Regions from separate parts of the Kitasatospora sp. NPDC101447 genome, predicted to be linked through region 4. Evidence: riboswitches for the same ligand, from Rfam matches in the RefSeq annotation. Region 4 holds a riboswitch; each other region holds the start of a gene.
What was found. Region 4 has a riboswitch for cyclic di-AMP ahead of ACIRST_RS39790 (transglycosylase family protein). Riboswitches for the same ligand answer to the same signal wherever they lie in the genome.
Positions count from the first base shown of each region.

Region 1: it holds a riboswitch for cyclic di-AMP, as region 4 does, so the genes downstream of both, ACIRST_RS30210 (M23 family metallopeptidase) here and ACIRST_RS39790 (transglycosylase family protein) in region 4, are expected to answer to the same signal.
Region 2: it holds a riboswitch for cyclic di-AMP, as region 4 does, so the genes downstream of both, ACIRST_RS33275 (hypothetical protein) here and ACIRST_RS39790 (transglycosylase family protein) in region 4, are expected to answer to the same signal.
Region 3: it holds a riboswitch for cyclic di-AMP, as region 4 does, so the genes downstream of both, ACIRST_RS35920 (transglycosylase family protein) here and ACIRST_RS39790 (transglycosylase family protein) in region 4, are expected to answer to the same signal.

Region 1 is NZ_JBIWNL010000027.1:87,758-91,292, forward strand. It holds gene ACIRST_RS30195 (TetR-like C-terminal domain-containing protein) at 1-516, opposite strand, end outside; gene ACIRST_RS30200 (alpha/beta fold hydrolase) at 657-1,484, opposite strand; gene ACIRST_RS30205 (YiaA/YiaB family inner membrane protein) at 1,615-1,905, opposite strand; cyclic di-AMP (ydaO/yuaA leader) riboswitch at 2,103-2,261, shown strand; gene ACIRST_RS30210 (M23 family metallopeptidase) at 2,274-3,107, shown strand; gene ACIRST_RS30215 (hypothetical protein) at 3,186-3,535, opposite strand, start outside.
Region 2 is NZ_JBIWNL010000034.1:59,943-63,477, reverse strand. It holds gene ACIRST_RS33285 (phenolic acid decarboxylase) at 1-241, opposite strand, end outside; gene ACIRST_RS33280 (esterase/lipase family protein) at 472-1,776, shown strand; cyclic di-AMP (ydaO/yuaA leader) riboswitch at 2,043-2,208, shown strand; gene ACIRST_RS33275 (hypothetical protein) at 2,210-3,535, shown strand.
Region 3 is NZ_JBIWNL010000041.1:14,478-18,012, forward strand. It holds gene ACIRST_RS35915 (hypothetical protein) at 177-1,136, shown strand; cyclic di-AMP (ydaO/yuaA leader) riboswitch at 1,607-1,766, shown strand; gene ACIRST_RS35920 (transglycosylase family protein) at 1,753-3,033, shown strand; gene ACIRST_RS35925 (hypothetical protein) at 3,277-3,480, shown strand.
Region 4 is NZ_JBIWNL010000054.1:42,148-45,682, reverse strand. It holds gene ACIRST_RS39795 (cytochrome P450) at 1-1,040, shown strand, start outside; cyclic di-AMP (ydaO/yuaA leader) riboswitch at 1,284-1,450, shown strand; gene ACIRST_RS39790 (transglycosylase family protein) at 1,456-2,259, shown strand; gene eno (phosphopyruvate hydratase) at 2,529-3,535, shown strand, end outside.

The DNA of each region.
Region 1 (3,535 bases), on a different contig from region 4:
CTGGGTGGTGGTGAGGTCCTCGGCGAGCCGGAAGGCACCGGCGGTGCTGAGCGAGGCGAAGCCGTGGGCCAGGGAGCGGACGGTCCGGGCGGCGTGGATCGCCTCGGAGCCGTCGAGCCCGTACTCCCGCAGGACGGCGATGATCACGCCGACGAGTCGCGCGGCCGCCTCGGCGAGGTCGTCGTCGGGCTGCGGGGCCTGGGGGAGGGCGTTGTAGCGGTGCGGGTGCTCGGTGGCGTACGCGTGGTAGGCGCGCAGGACGGCCGCGACGGCGTCGTCCCCGCTGCGGCCGACCGCGGCGGCGGCGAGGCAGTCGGCCAGTTCCCCGGTGACCCGGACGGCGATCAGCCGCCGCAGTTCGGCGAGGCCACCGCTGACGTGCTTGTACAGCGAGGGGGTGGCGACGCCGGCCCGGGCGGCGACCGCGGCGAGGGTGAGGGCTTCGGTGCCCTGTTCGTCCAGGAGGGCGATGGCGTGGTCGACGACCTGGTCGGGGGTCAGTCCTATGCGGGGCATGGTTTCGGGCTTCTCTCGTGCGGGAGTCGGCGGTGGTCGGGCGGTGGTCCCGCCGTGGTCGGCCTGGTGGCCGGCCGGTGGTGGGCCGGTGGCGGGCCGTGGCGGGCCGTGGCGGGCCGGGTGGACCGGCGGTCGGGCGGTCAGGCGAGTTCGGCGAGGAAGGGCAGCAGGGCGTCCGCGGTGGCCTGCGGGTCGTCGGCCATCGGGTAGTGCCCGGACCCTTCGATCATCGCCTTCCGCGCGCCCAGTGCCGCGACCTGCCGGTCGGCGACGAGCTCCGGCTTCGGGAAGTCGGGGTCCTTGCTGCCCATGACCACCAGCGCCGGGCACCGCACGGCGGCCGTCCAGCCGACCGGCGAGGAGTTCCCGGTGACGTACCCGCGGGTGGCGGTCTTGCGGCCCGGGGTGCGCAGCGCGGCGACCAGCCCGTCCACGTAGGCGTCGAAGTCGGCGGGCTTGGCGCCGGGGAAGGCCATCCGGCGCAGGTAGAAGCCCCAGAAGGCGGGCCAGTGGACGAGCGCCGCGCCCATCAGGCCGAGGACGCCGCGCATCAGGGCGCCGGGCTGCGGGTTCTCGACGAAGGCGTCGATCAGGACGATCCCGGCGACCCGCTCCGGCGCGTCCCCGGCGACCTTGACGACCGTCGCGCCGGTGTAGGAGTTCCCGGCGAGGACGGCGCGCTCGATGCCGAGGTGGTCGAGCAGGGCGAGGACGTCGTCGGCGATGGCGGCGGGGCCGTAGTCGTCCCAGGCGATGGACGACTCGCCGAAGCCGCGCAGGTCCATGGTGACGACCCGGTGGCCGGCGGCGACGAGCAGCGGGCGGAGGTGCCGGTACGCGGCGCGGCTGTCGAGCATGCCGGGCAGCAGGACGACGGGGGTGCCGTCGCCCTGCCGGGTGTCGTCGAAGGCGATCCGCCCGCCGGGGAGGGTCAGGTACTGGGTGTCCGGGGTGATGGTGGCGTTCATGGTGGGCCTCCTCGGTCCTCCGCTGCGGGCATCGGCGGTGCTGCCGATAGCCATAAAGCTAAGGCTAATAGCCTTAGCCGTCAAGTGCTCGACCGCGGCGGAGGGAGAGGGGGGTGTCGGGCGGCCCGCCTCAGACCCCCTCGACCTTGAACGGGTCGTGCTCGCTGAGCAGCTTCTCCAGCCGGGCCTGGTCGACCCGGCTGACGATCTCGTTCGTCTCCTGCCGGTCCCGGACCACCTTCGCCAGGGTGAACGCGGAGCTGACGGTGTAGAGGAGGCCGATCCCGAGGAACGCCCGGGTCCACCCGCCGACCGGCAGGTAGGCGATCCCGACGGCGAGGGCCGTGCCCGACAGGGCGAAGGAGAGGATGGCCTGGATGTAGTAGGCGGCCGTCGTGCGGTTCTGCATCGGTGCGCTCATGGCGTCAGGATGCGGCCGTCCGGCCGGGCCGCACATGAGTAGGAGTACTCAGATGAAGTGCTCGTGTCGAAGGGTCGTTCGTTGACGTCCTATCACTCGTTCCACGGCCGTCCCGGACGGATGGCTTGGAATCAGAGCGTCCTAGGATTAACGTTTGATAACGCAGCGCGGTTGTCAACGCCGTACCCAGACGGCACCGTGCGCCGTCGCCTAATCCCGCCGGCCGGCCTCCGGGCAGGTCAGGGAGCCGGGGAACCACGTTCCTTGGGGTGAATCGGCGGGGCCCCGGCCCGGCCGTAGGAGACCTTCCTGCTCCGAACCCGTCAGCTAACCCGGTAGGCGCGAAGGAAGGAAAGGAGCGCGCCTCCGTGGCGTCGACGCACACTCCGGCACACCCGGCCGGCCCCGCAGCCGGTACCCAGCTCCTCGACCACCCCGGTGCGGACGGCCCCGAGGCCCTCGGCCCGGAGGCCGAGACCAACCGGCACCGGATGCCGCGTCAGGTCCGCGGCACCTCCCCGCTGCTCGGCGTCACCGCCGTCGCCGCCACCCTGGGCGCCACCGGCTTCGCCTCGGCCACCCCGGCCGCCGCACCCGCCGTCGAGGCCCCGGACGAGACGCCGGTCGCCCTCTCCGCCGACCCCGGCCTCGCGCTCGCCGCCCGCATCCAGCAGCAGGCCGACAGCCAGCGCACCGCCGCCGAGGAGACCGCCCGCGTGCAGGCCGCGCAGGAGGCCGAGGCCAAGGCCGCCGCCAAGGAGGCCGAGGCCAAGCGCGCCGCCGAGGAGGCGGAGGCCAAGCGGGCCGCCGCCCTCACCCTCCCGGTGAAGGACTACCGGCTCTCCGCCCACTACGGCCAGAGCGCCCGCTACTGGGCCAACCTGCACACCGGCCTGGACTTCGCCGCCGACACCGGCACCCCGGTCTACGCGCTCGGCCAGGGCACCATCACCTCGGCCGGCTGGTCCGGCTCCTACGGCTACCGGATCGTCGAGACCCTGCCCGACGGCACCGAGATCTGGTACTGCCACCTCTCCTCGATCATCGCGGGCTCCGGCAAGGTCACCTCCGGCCAGCAGATCGGCAAGGTCGGCGCGACCGGCAACGTCACCGGCCCGCACCTGCACCTGGAGGTCCGCCCCGGCGGCGGCGCCCCGGTCGACCCGGAGCCCTGGCTCCAGCAGCACGGCCTCAACCCGTAACGGACACCCGGAGGCCCGTAGCGGCCTCCCGGAAGCCCCCGGCCGCACGCGGCCGGGGGCTTCCGGGTGCCACGGCGGCTACTCCTCGGCGGGCAGCTGCGCCAGGTAGGCGTCGATCTCCTCCTGGCCCGGCTCCGGCGCCAGCTCCGGGAACTCCGCCACCAGCAGCCGCGGCAGCCCGGGCACCGTCCACTCCCCGAACAGGTCGAGCGCCGCGTCGACCGCCGCGTCCTCGAAGTGCCCGAAGTCCCCGGCCAGTTCGTCCGGCATCGGGCGCCCGAGCGCGGTCAGCTCGGCCAGGTTGCGGTAGCTGCGCCGCATCAGGCCCTGCTCCAGCAGCCGCCGGGCGCCGTCCGTGGCCATGCCGACCGACAGCACCCGTCCCGGTCCCCAGCCCTGCTCGTCCGGCTCGTCCAGCCAGCCGGTGG
Region 2 (3,535 bases), on a different contig from region 4:
CGTTGAGGTCCATCACGTGGCTGACGGTGATCCCGCTCTGCTCCGTCCAGCTGACGAAGTAGATCTCCGGCGCGACCTCGGCGACGTGCAGCCGCACGTCCTCCCACTGGCCCGCGGACTCGCCGAGGCCCTCCCAGCGCAGCCGCGTGCCGTCGGCCGAGTAGGTGTTGCGGAAGGCCGCGCCGTTGTCGGCCCGGAAGACGTAGGTACGGCCGGCGAAGGCGGGCAGGGACGCGGTCATGGTGGGGCGGCTCCTCGTTTCCGGTGTGGTGGTGTTGTGCACTGCGTAAGATGTCGGACCTCCAATTTATCCGACCGGGTGTACACGGTCATCGCTTTGCCACGGTACGGATCGCCACAGCGCTGCTCACCGGGTGTGCGACCGGCACATGGGCACCCGTCGCGCACCGGTCCTACCGTCCGGCCATGAGACGCACCCCCACGGCCGGTACCGGCGCGAGACACGCCCGCGTGAGACGTACCCCCACCACGCTCACCGCCGTCCTACTGGCCCTCGCCGCCCTCCTCCTCGGCACCTCCGCCCCCGCCTCCGCCCGAGCTGGGACCGCCTCCGCCCGAGCTGGGACCGCCTCCGCCCGAGCGGGGACCGCCACCGCCGCCCTCACCCTGGAAGCCGCCTTCCCCGCCCCCGGCAACGGCTGGGCCAAGGTCGAGCGCTACCTCGACACCACCCCCGGCTTCCGCACCGAGCAGTTCCCGTCCGACGGCCGCGGCGACCAGGACGGAGCCCGCCGGACGTACTTCGGCACCGGTGAGCCCTCCTCCGGCCGCTTCCTGCTCTACTCCGCCACCGGCTGGGACACCGGCAGCCGGGCCGCGCCCGTCCTGCTGGTCCACGGCGCCAACGACAACGCCGACCGCGCCTGGGCGAACCCGGGGGAGAGCGGCACCTGCGGCGCCGCGACCTGCCCGTCCACCGGCCTCGCCCAGTACCTCGCCGGCACCGGCCACCGGGTCTTCGCCATCGGCTTCGCCCACAAGCACGGTGACAACCTGCTCCAGGCGCAGGCCGTCGGCGACGCGATCGCGCTGATCCGGGCCCGCCTCGGGGCCCCGCAGGTCGACGTGGTCGCCTGGAGCAAGGGCGAGGTCGCCGCCAGGGCGTACGTGTCCTCGGTGCGGCCGTCCTGGGGGCGGGCGTACGCGGGCGACGTGCGCCGTCTGGTCACCCTCGGCGGGCCGAACGGCGGGCTCGACTACGTCTACGCCCACGGCTGGTCGTTCGACCTGGCGACGTGGCCGGCCTGCGGCGGCACCGCCAACGCACCGTCCCCGCACCTGTACATGACCTGCTACGGCACATACACCGCGCAACCCTGCCTCGGCGTGCTGCCGGCCGGCGGGTACGACTGCTACCCGGGCCAGCGCCAGCTGCTCGCCCGCTGGGACGGCAGGTACGGAGTGGACGGCAGCGCCCAGGACTGGTGGACCACCTACTACGGCGGCCAGGGGTTCTACACCTCCGGCCAGGGCATCCAGGCGGCGATCGACGCGGGCTCCCTGATCGCCCCGCTCCAGCAGGCCGGGATCCCGGCCGCGGTGCGCACCTACCTGCTGGCCGGCGGGTCGGCGGACATCCCGGGCGTGCTCAACGAGAACCGCGGGCCCAGCGACGGCATCGTGTTCACGGCGAGCGCCCTGGACACCACCGGCATCGCGACGGTCGGCGGCACCCGGCTGCTGAGCGGCCTCGACCACCTGGAGCTCGGGTGGGCGCCGGAGGCCGAGAGCCAGGTGGACGCCTGGCTCGGCTGAACGCCCGGCCGGAACGCGCAACCGGAACGCGCAACCGGAACGCCCGGCCGGACACCCGCAGAGCCACCCCGCCGGGCATCGTTCCAGGCCACGTGAACTGATCAACTCGGCCGCCACACAGCGTCGTTGATCGACACCACTGTGAGCTGCGCGACAACCCGTCCGCCGGAGTTGTCCGTTTACGTACGGCCTGCCTAGCCTGCAACGGTCGTCCGCCCCTGGCGGACCCCGCCGCCGGGACGCCGAGTCCCGTCCACCCGTCGGCGGGTCACCGAGCACCACAGCGGACGGGAGCGGGGAAACCAAGGTCGGCGCCCGGCCCGTGCGCTCGCGCGTACGGGTCGAGGCTAGGGGTGAAGCCGCTCCACAGGCGGCCGGGCAACTGCAGCCCGAACCCGACAGCTAACCTCGCAGGCGTCGCAGAGGTCACCTCATGCCCAAGCCTGCTGCCCGGCGCCGTGCACCGCGTCACGCCCGCCCCTCCCACCGCGGCCGCAACGCCGCCTTCGCCGCGACCGGGGCGCTCGCCATCAGCGGCGCCGGCCTGCTCGGCGTGCCGTCCGTCACCGGTGCCCAGGCGGCCACCGTTCCGACCGTCACCCAGGACCGGCTCGCCCCCGCCACCATGGTCGCGGGCAAGGCCGCCACCGCCTCGCTCGGCCTGCACTCCTCGGCCTGCTTCACCGCCAAGACTGTGGGCGTGGGCGTCCGCGACGCGCGCGGCACCAACCTCGACTTCCCCGGCAACGCCTCCAACGTGCAGATCTGCCCGAGCGGCGTGAACTTCACCAGCGGCGCGCGCACCCTGCCGGCCGGGACGTACACCGAGTTCGGCTTCTGGCAGGACCTCGGCGGCGTCTGGCACAACCTGCCCTCGCAGCAGCTGGTGGTCTCGACCACCGCCACCCCGGCCCCGGCCCCGACGGCCACCCCGACCCCGGCCCCGACGGCCACCCCGACCCCGGCGCCGACCCCCACGCAGACCCCGAGCGCCGCGCCGACCCCGACCACCCCCGCGCCGACCCCGAGCGCCACGGCGAGCCCGACCACCCCCGCGCCGTCCTCCCCGGTCGCCGGCAAGTCGCTGACCTGGTCCGACGAGTTCAACAGCGCCATCTCCTGGGGCCAGCGCTGGGTCGGCGACAAGAGCACCGCCTACAAGTACGGGAACCACAACCCGGACGACAACAAGCTGGACTGGCTGAACAAGAACAACGTCAGCGTCGCGAACGGGGTCGCCACCTTCACCGCCACCTCCGGCGGCCCGGCCCTGGAGAACGGCAAGCAGTCCTGGAACACCGGCTTCCTGACCACCGAGGGCTCCGGCGAGGGCTTCCAGGTCAAGACCGGCGACTACGCCGAGACCCGGGTCAAGCTGCCCGCCGGCACCGGCGCCTGGCCCGCCCTGTGGACCTGGAAGAACGGCAACGGCGAGGTCGACTCCTTCGAGTACCACCCCGACAACCCGAACCTGCTGGAGCTGACCAACCACGTCAACCCCGGCAACGCGAAGTACTACACCGACGCGAGCGCCGTCGCGAAGGACCAGTGGGTGACCATCGGCACCTACTACGGCGCCAACTCGGTGGACTGGTACGTCAACGGCGCGAAGGTCTTCTCGGACGGCAAGGGCGTCGGCGCCAACTGGTCGGCGTACCTGATCCTCAACCTCTCGGTGTGCGCGGGCCAGTACCACCCCGCGCCGCAGGGGACCGCTCCGATCACCATGGCCGCCGACTACGTCCGCGTCTACCGGTAG
Region 3 (3,535 bases), on a different contig from region 4:
CGGCACGTCCAGGCAATGAGCCGCGCCCGCACGGGGGTTGGGTGTGGAATGTCCGGATTGTAGGCAAACCGCCCGAACCCGATGCGGCGGACACACCGGGTTCGCACAGCGGCCGCGCGAAACCCGTACGGCAGCCGACTGCAGGCCGGACGGGCAGATGTCCTACGATCTCCGGCATGAGCACCGCAGCCATTCCGGGCGCGCCACTGCCCGTCCGCACTCCAGGCTCCCGTGCGCGGGGGCGCCATCGTCGTCCCGAGCGCCCCGAGATTCCGACCGGCGCGCCGGCCCTGGTGCTCGCCGTGCCCACGGCCGCCGGGCCCGAGTCCCGCTCGGTCGTCGAGGAGCTGCTCTCCATCGTCCGCAGCGAGCAGAACGGCGTCCAGGCCGCAGTCGGCTACCTCCCCGGCGACTCCGCCGAGGGTGAGGGCGGCGAGGACCGCACCGTCGCCGAACTCCTGGCCACGGCCGCCGAAGCCGGCCTGCCGATGCCCGTCCTGGTGCCGCTGGTGCCCGGTCCGCACGGCTTCCTGCCCGAACTCCACGCGCTCGCCGCCGAGTACGGCGCGCCCGTCACCGACGCGCTCGGCCCGCACCCGCTGCTCGCCGAGGCCGTCCACGTACGACTCTCCGAGGCCGGGCTGGCCCGCGCCGACCGCGCCCGGCTCTTCGCCATCGCGACCGCCGCGGACGGCGTGGTCCTGACCACCGTCGGCGGCGAGGACGCCGCCGCCGCGGCCGGCATCACCGGCGTGCTGCTGGCCGCCCGCCTGGCCGTGCCGGTCGTGGCCGCCGCGCTCGACGTGCCCGGCTCGGTGGCCGCGGCCGTCGACCACCTCAAGGAGACCGGCTCCCAGCGCCCGGCGCTGGCCCCGCTGGTGATCGGGCCGGAGGCCGACTCCGAGCTGCTCGCCGCGGCCGCCGAGGAGACCGGCTGCCCGTCGGCGGCGCCGCTGGGCGCGTACCCGACCGTCGGCCAGCTGATCGCCTCGACCTACCTGGCCGCGCTGCCCGCACCGTCCGCGGAGGAGCTGGCGCGGGCCGAGGCGGAGGCGGCGGCCGCCGCCGAGGCCGAGGGGGTCGTGGAGGGCACCCGTGGCGCCCACGCGGCCGCCGAGGGGCCTGCCGGACAGTAGCGGACACCGCGCGCCCGTCGGCGCGCACACGGGGCCCGGAACGACTTGCGTTCCGGGCCCTTCGCTTTGCCCGCTTTCCCGCTCTTGCGGCGTACGGGAGTTACCGGAGTTAAGCGAACAATGAATGGAATGTCCGTTCTGCTGCTGTTTGCCGGGGAATGGCGAGCGCACTCCGGGGCGCTCGAATCACGTCCGCCCCACCGGTTCGACCGGTGCGCCATTTCGCGCTTCGACACACCGTCATGCCATTCCTGAGACAAAGACAGTTGTGGGCATCCGCAATCGCATTGCCGAAAAACGATCATTTACGATCATGATTAGCCGCCAATTTGGCACTTCCCACTAATCCGTGATGCCCGTCACAGCTATTTGCAGTTTGAACTTAAGTCTGCTTAACGTGCTCCCCGTTCGTGACCACACGGACCCAGTTCATCCGCGACGCCGAGTCCTGCCGTCGGATGTCCTGGCAGCGCGAAAACGCACCACGGCAGGAGCGGGGGACCCACAGGTAAGTCGCCCCGGACCGCTCCCAGGAACGGTTCAGGGCTAGGGGTGAAGCCGCGCTCACGCGCGGCCGGGCAACTCCGGCCCGAATCCGACAGCTCACCTCGCAGGCGTGGGAGAGGACCGCGTCTTCATGCTGCCCACCAACGGCACCCGTCTGTCCAGCCGCACCCGCCGCGTGATCGCCGCCATCGGCGTCGCGGGCGTCGGCCTCACCGTCCCGTGCCTCGTCTCCGGCACCGCCTCCGCCGCCTCCGTCGCGACCTGGGACAAGGTCGCCCAGTGCGAGAGCAGCGGCAACTGGAGCATCAACACCGGCAACGGCTTCTACGGCGGCCTCCAGTTCACCCAGAGCACCTGGTCCGCCTTCGGCGGCACCGCCTACGCCTCGCGCGCCGACCTGGCCACGAAGGACCAGCAGATCGCCGTCGCGGAGAAGGTCCTCGCCTCGCAGGGCCCCGGCGCCTGGCCCGTCTGCTCCGTCAAGGCCGGCCTGACCAAGGGCGGCACCCCCGCCGCCGTCGACACCTCGGCCGCTGCCGCTCCGGCTGCTCCGGCCGCCCCGGCTGCTCCGGCTGCCAAGCCCGCCGCCCAGACCCCGGTCCCGGCGGCCAAGCCCGCCAAGCCGGCCGCGCCCGCCCAGGACACCGCCGACTCCGCCGCCGGCACCTGGGCCCAGAAGCACCAGCAGGCCGCCCAGAGCGACGACTACACCGTGGTCGAGGGCGACTGGCTGTCCTCGATCGCGGACAAGCACAACGTCCAGGGCGGCTGGGAGCGGCTGTACGAGCTCAACCGCAGCACCCTGACCGACGGCCCGAACACCATCTACCCGGGCCAGCACCTGACCTTCGGTGACCACGGCCAGACCCAGCAGTCCGCCTCCTCGGACAAGTCCGGCTCGGACTTCACCTGGTTCAACCGCTCGCAGAAGTCCGGTCAGTCCGCGAACGGCGGTTCCGTGAACGCCAAGCCGGTCGCCCAGACCCAGACCCCGGCCGCCCAGGCCCCGGCCCAGGCCCCGGCCGCCAGCGGCAGCATGGCCGCCGCGGTCGCCTTCGCCGAGTCCAAGGTCGGCCAGGCGTACGTCTACGGCGGCACCGGCAACGGCGGCTGGGACTGCTCCGGCCTGACCCAGGCCGCCCTGCGCGCCGCTGGCATCTCCGTCCCGCGCGTCGCCGCCGACCAGGCCGCCGCCAGCACCCACGTCTCGCTGGACAGCCTGCAGCCGGGCGACCTGCTGTTCTGGTCCAACAACGGCAAGGACTCGGGCGTCTACCACGTCGCGATCTACGTCGGTGGCGGCAAGTACGTCGAGGCCGCCAACCCGAGCGCGGGTGTGCGCGAGCAGACCGTCGCCAACTGGGCCCCGGACTTCGCCGGCCGGGTCTGAGCACGGCGAGACGGCTGACGGCAGGCAGCTGACAGCTGACAGCTGACAGATTTCAACATCTGTCAGCTGTCGTCCGTCGTCCGCAGACCGCGGGCCGTAGCCGTCGGCCGCCAACCGAACACTGATCACCCGCCACCCCCGGGGAAGAGTCTGGTCGCTCCTCCCCGGGGGTCGCGGCGTATCCCCGTGGTGGAACCGGACCCGAACGGGCATGCTGCTGCTCTGCACCCGAGGAGGAGTCACATGGCCCAGGTCACCGTCACGCTCGACGCGAACCTCGCGATCGACGCGATGATGCTCTCCGGTACCAAGAACCCGCAGGACGCCGTCGAACTGGTCCTGCGCGACTACCTGGCCCGCGGCCGCCGCACCGAGGCCCGCACCGGCGACCCGGCCGACGGCAACCGCCTCGCCCAGGACCGCACCACCGACACCGAGCACGGCTGAGCGCAGTCGAGATCTGCCGAGATCTGCCGAGCGCTGCCGAGCAGGGCCGAGCAGG
Region 4 (3,535 bases):
GGCAGGCGGACCTGATGACGCACCTGCTGAACATCGACCCGCCGGACCACACCCGGCTGCGCCGCCTGGTGTCGAAGGCGTTCACCCCGCGCCGGGTGGCCGAGTTCGAGCCGCGGGTGCAGCAGCTCACCGACCGGCTGATCGACGGCTTCGCGCAGCGCGGCTCGGCGGACCTGATCCACGAGTTCGCCTTCCCGCTCCCCATCTACGCGATCTGCGACATGCTGGGCGTGCCAGCCGAGGACCAGGACGACTTCCGCGACTGGGCCGGGATGATGATCCGGCACGGCGGCGGCCAACGCGGCGGCGTGGGGCGGGCGGTGAAGCGGATGCGGGCGTACCTGCTGGAGCTGATCCACCGCAAGCGGGCGGACCTCGGGGACGACCTGATCTCGGGCCTGATCCGCGCGAGCGACCACGGTGAGCACCTGACCGAGAACGAGGCCGCGGCGATGGCCTTCATCCTCCTCTTCGCGGGTTTCGAGACGACCGTGAACCTGATCGGCAACGGGACGTACGCGCTGCTGCGCAACCCGGGCCAGCGCCGGCTGCTGCAGGAGTCGGTGGCGCGCGGGGAGAGCGCGCTGCTGGAGACGGGCATCGAGGAACTCCTGCGCTACGACGGGCCGGTGGAGCTGGCGACCTGGCGGTTCGCGACGCGTCCGGTGACCATCGGCGGGGTGGACATCCCGGTCGGCGATCCGGTGCTGGTGGTGCTGGCCGCCGCGGACCGCGATCCGGCCCGGTTCGCGGACGAGAACACCCTGGACCTGGCCCGGACGGACAATCCGCACCTGGGGTTCGGGCACGGCATCCACTACTGCATCGGTGCTCCGCTGGCCCGTTTGGAGGGGCGTGCCGCACTGGCCACGCTGCTTTCCCGGCTGCCCGATCTGCAGCTCGCGGAAAGCCCGGAGAATCTGCGCTGGCGGGGCGGTCTGATCATGCGTGGCCTGCGGGAACTCCCGGTCGAATTCACTCCGGAGAGCCGCTCCCCGCATACGCCGCCGCACGCTCCTTCCGCGCCCCCGGCGAACTGACGCGAGGTGGCGGAACGCCGGGCGGCGTGCTGATGGAACGTCGCCCGGCGGGCTCCCGGCGGGGTGTGAAAACCCATCAATGCCGACATAGTGGCGCCGTTGGTAGGCGATCGGACACGTGCCGTAATTTCTGTGTGATGTCCGGGATATGAGCTTGTGATCGGTCTGAAGATCTGTCTACTCTCCCTGGAGTTCGCAGCTGCGGACCTCGTGCGCGGAACGCCGAATCCTGCCCGCCGCGTCACGGGAAACCGACCAGAACCCTGGGCAGGGGCGGGGGAACCAGGTTTGTTGCCGTCCCCACGGCTTGGGGTGAAGCCGCCCGAGCGGAATCGTTTCCGCGTACGGCGGCCGGGCCACCTCCCGGTCCGAACCCGACAGCTCACCTCGCAGGCGTGCGGAGAGGGACCTCTTCATGCTGTTCGTTGGAACCGGCCGTCACCGTCGTCGCACCCAGACCGAGAAGGCCATCGCCGTCGCCGGTGTGGCCGGCGTCGGACTCGCGATGCCGCTCCTCACCGCGACCGGCGCCTCCGCCGCCCCGGTCTCCACCTGGGACGCCGTCGCCCAGTGCGAGAGCGGCGGCAACTGGAGCATCAACACCGGCAACGGCTACTACGGCGGCCTGCAGTTCACCTCCAGCACCTGGAAGGCGTACGGCGGCACCTCGTACGCGGCGCAGGCCAACCAGGCCAGCAAGGCGCAGCAGATCTCGATCGCCGAGAAGGTGCTCGCCTCGCAGGGCCCCGGCGCCTGGCCGGTCTGCTCCGTCAAGGCCGGCCTGACCAAGGGCGGTGCCCCGGCGTCCGTCGACACCTCCTCGGACTCCAAGCCGCAGTCGGCCCCGCAGCAGCAGACGCCCAAGCGGCAGGCCCAGAAGCCGGCCGAGAAGCCGGTCCAGAAGCCCGCCGAGAAGCCGGCCGCGAAGCCCGTCCAGAAGCAGGCCCCGAAGCACGCCGCCCCCGTGCAGGCCGAGAAGCCCGTCGACCAGTCGGCGCAGCAGTACGTCCCCAAGCACGCGGCCCCGCGCCCCGCGCAGCCGGCCCCGGCCGCGCAGACCGGCCACGACTACACCGTCCACGCCGGTGACACGCTGTCGACCATCGCCGCCACCCAGGGCGTGTCCGGCGGCTGGCACGCGCTGTACGAGCAGAACCGCTCCACCGTCGGCGGCGACCCGGACCTGATCCTGCCCGGCCAGGTGCTGCACCTCGGCTGAGCCGACGTGTCCCTGGCGGCACCGGCGACACGCGTGACGGGGGGTCGGTCCGGCCGGCCCCCTTCGTCCGCATTCGCCCGCTCCGGTGGGACAAGCTGGGACAAGCAGGTGAACTACCGGTGGGTAGCGGGGCCACACGCTGAGACGGGACCGAGGCCGACGTGGCCTGGAGAGCCCGGGCGGTTAGGCTCTGGTCCGTAACGACTCCGCAATCGTCCCGCCGACAGCGCCACCGTCAGTGGGACCCTGCTTCCGCAAGGAGATGCCTCGTGCCGTCCATCGATGTCGTCGTAGCCCGTGAGATCCTCGACTCCCGCGGCAACCCCACGGTCGAGGTCGAGGTCGGCCTCGACGACGGCAGCACGGGTCGTGCCGCTGTCCCGTCGGGTGCCTCGACCGGTGCCTTCGAGGCCCTGGAGCTGCGCGACGGCGACAAGAACCGCTACTTCGGCAAGGGCGTGGAGAAGGCCGTCCTCGCCGTCATCGAGCAGATCGGCCCGGAGCTGGTCGGCTACGACGCCACCGAGCAGCGCCTGATCGACCAGGCCATGCTGGACCTGGACGCCACCCCGGACAAGTCCTCGCTCGGCGCCAACGCCATCCTGGGCGTCTCGCTGGCTGTCGCGCACGCCGCCTCCGAGGCCAGCGACCTGCCGCTGTTCCGCTACCTGGGCGGCCCGAACGCGCACGTCCTGCCGGTCCCGATGATGAACATCCTCAACGGCGGCTCGCACGCGGACTCCAACGTCGACATCCAGGAGTTCATGATCGCCCCGATCGGCGCGGAGTCCTTCTCCGAGGCCGTCCGCTGGGGCGTCGAGGTCTACCACACCCTCAAGGGCGTGCTGAAGGAGCGCGGGCTGTCCACCGGCCTGGGCGACGAGGGCGGCTTCGCGCCGAACCTGGACAGCAACCGCGAGGCCCTGGACCTGATCACCGAGGCCATCCAGAAGGCCGGCTACGTGCCCGGCCGTGACGTCGCGCTGGCCCTGGACGTCGCCGCCTCCGAGTTCTACCAGGACGGCGCCTACCAGTTCGAGGGCAAGGCCCTCTCGGCTGCCGAGCTCATCGAGTACTACGCCGAGCTGGTCGCCGCCTACCCGCTGGTCTCCATCGAGGACCCGCTGGACGAGTCGGACTGGGACGGCTGGAAGGCCATGACCGTCAAGCTGGGCGACAAGGTCCAGCTGGTCGGCGACGACCTGTTCGTCACCAACCCGGCCCGCCTGAGCAAGGGCATCGAGACCGGCACCGCCAACGCGCTGCTGGTGAAGGT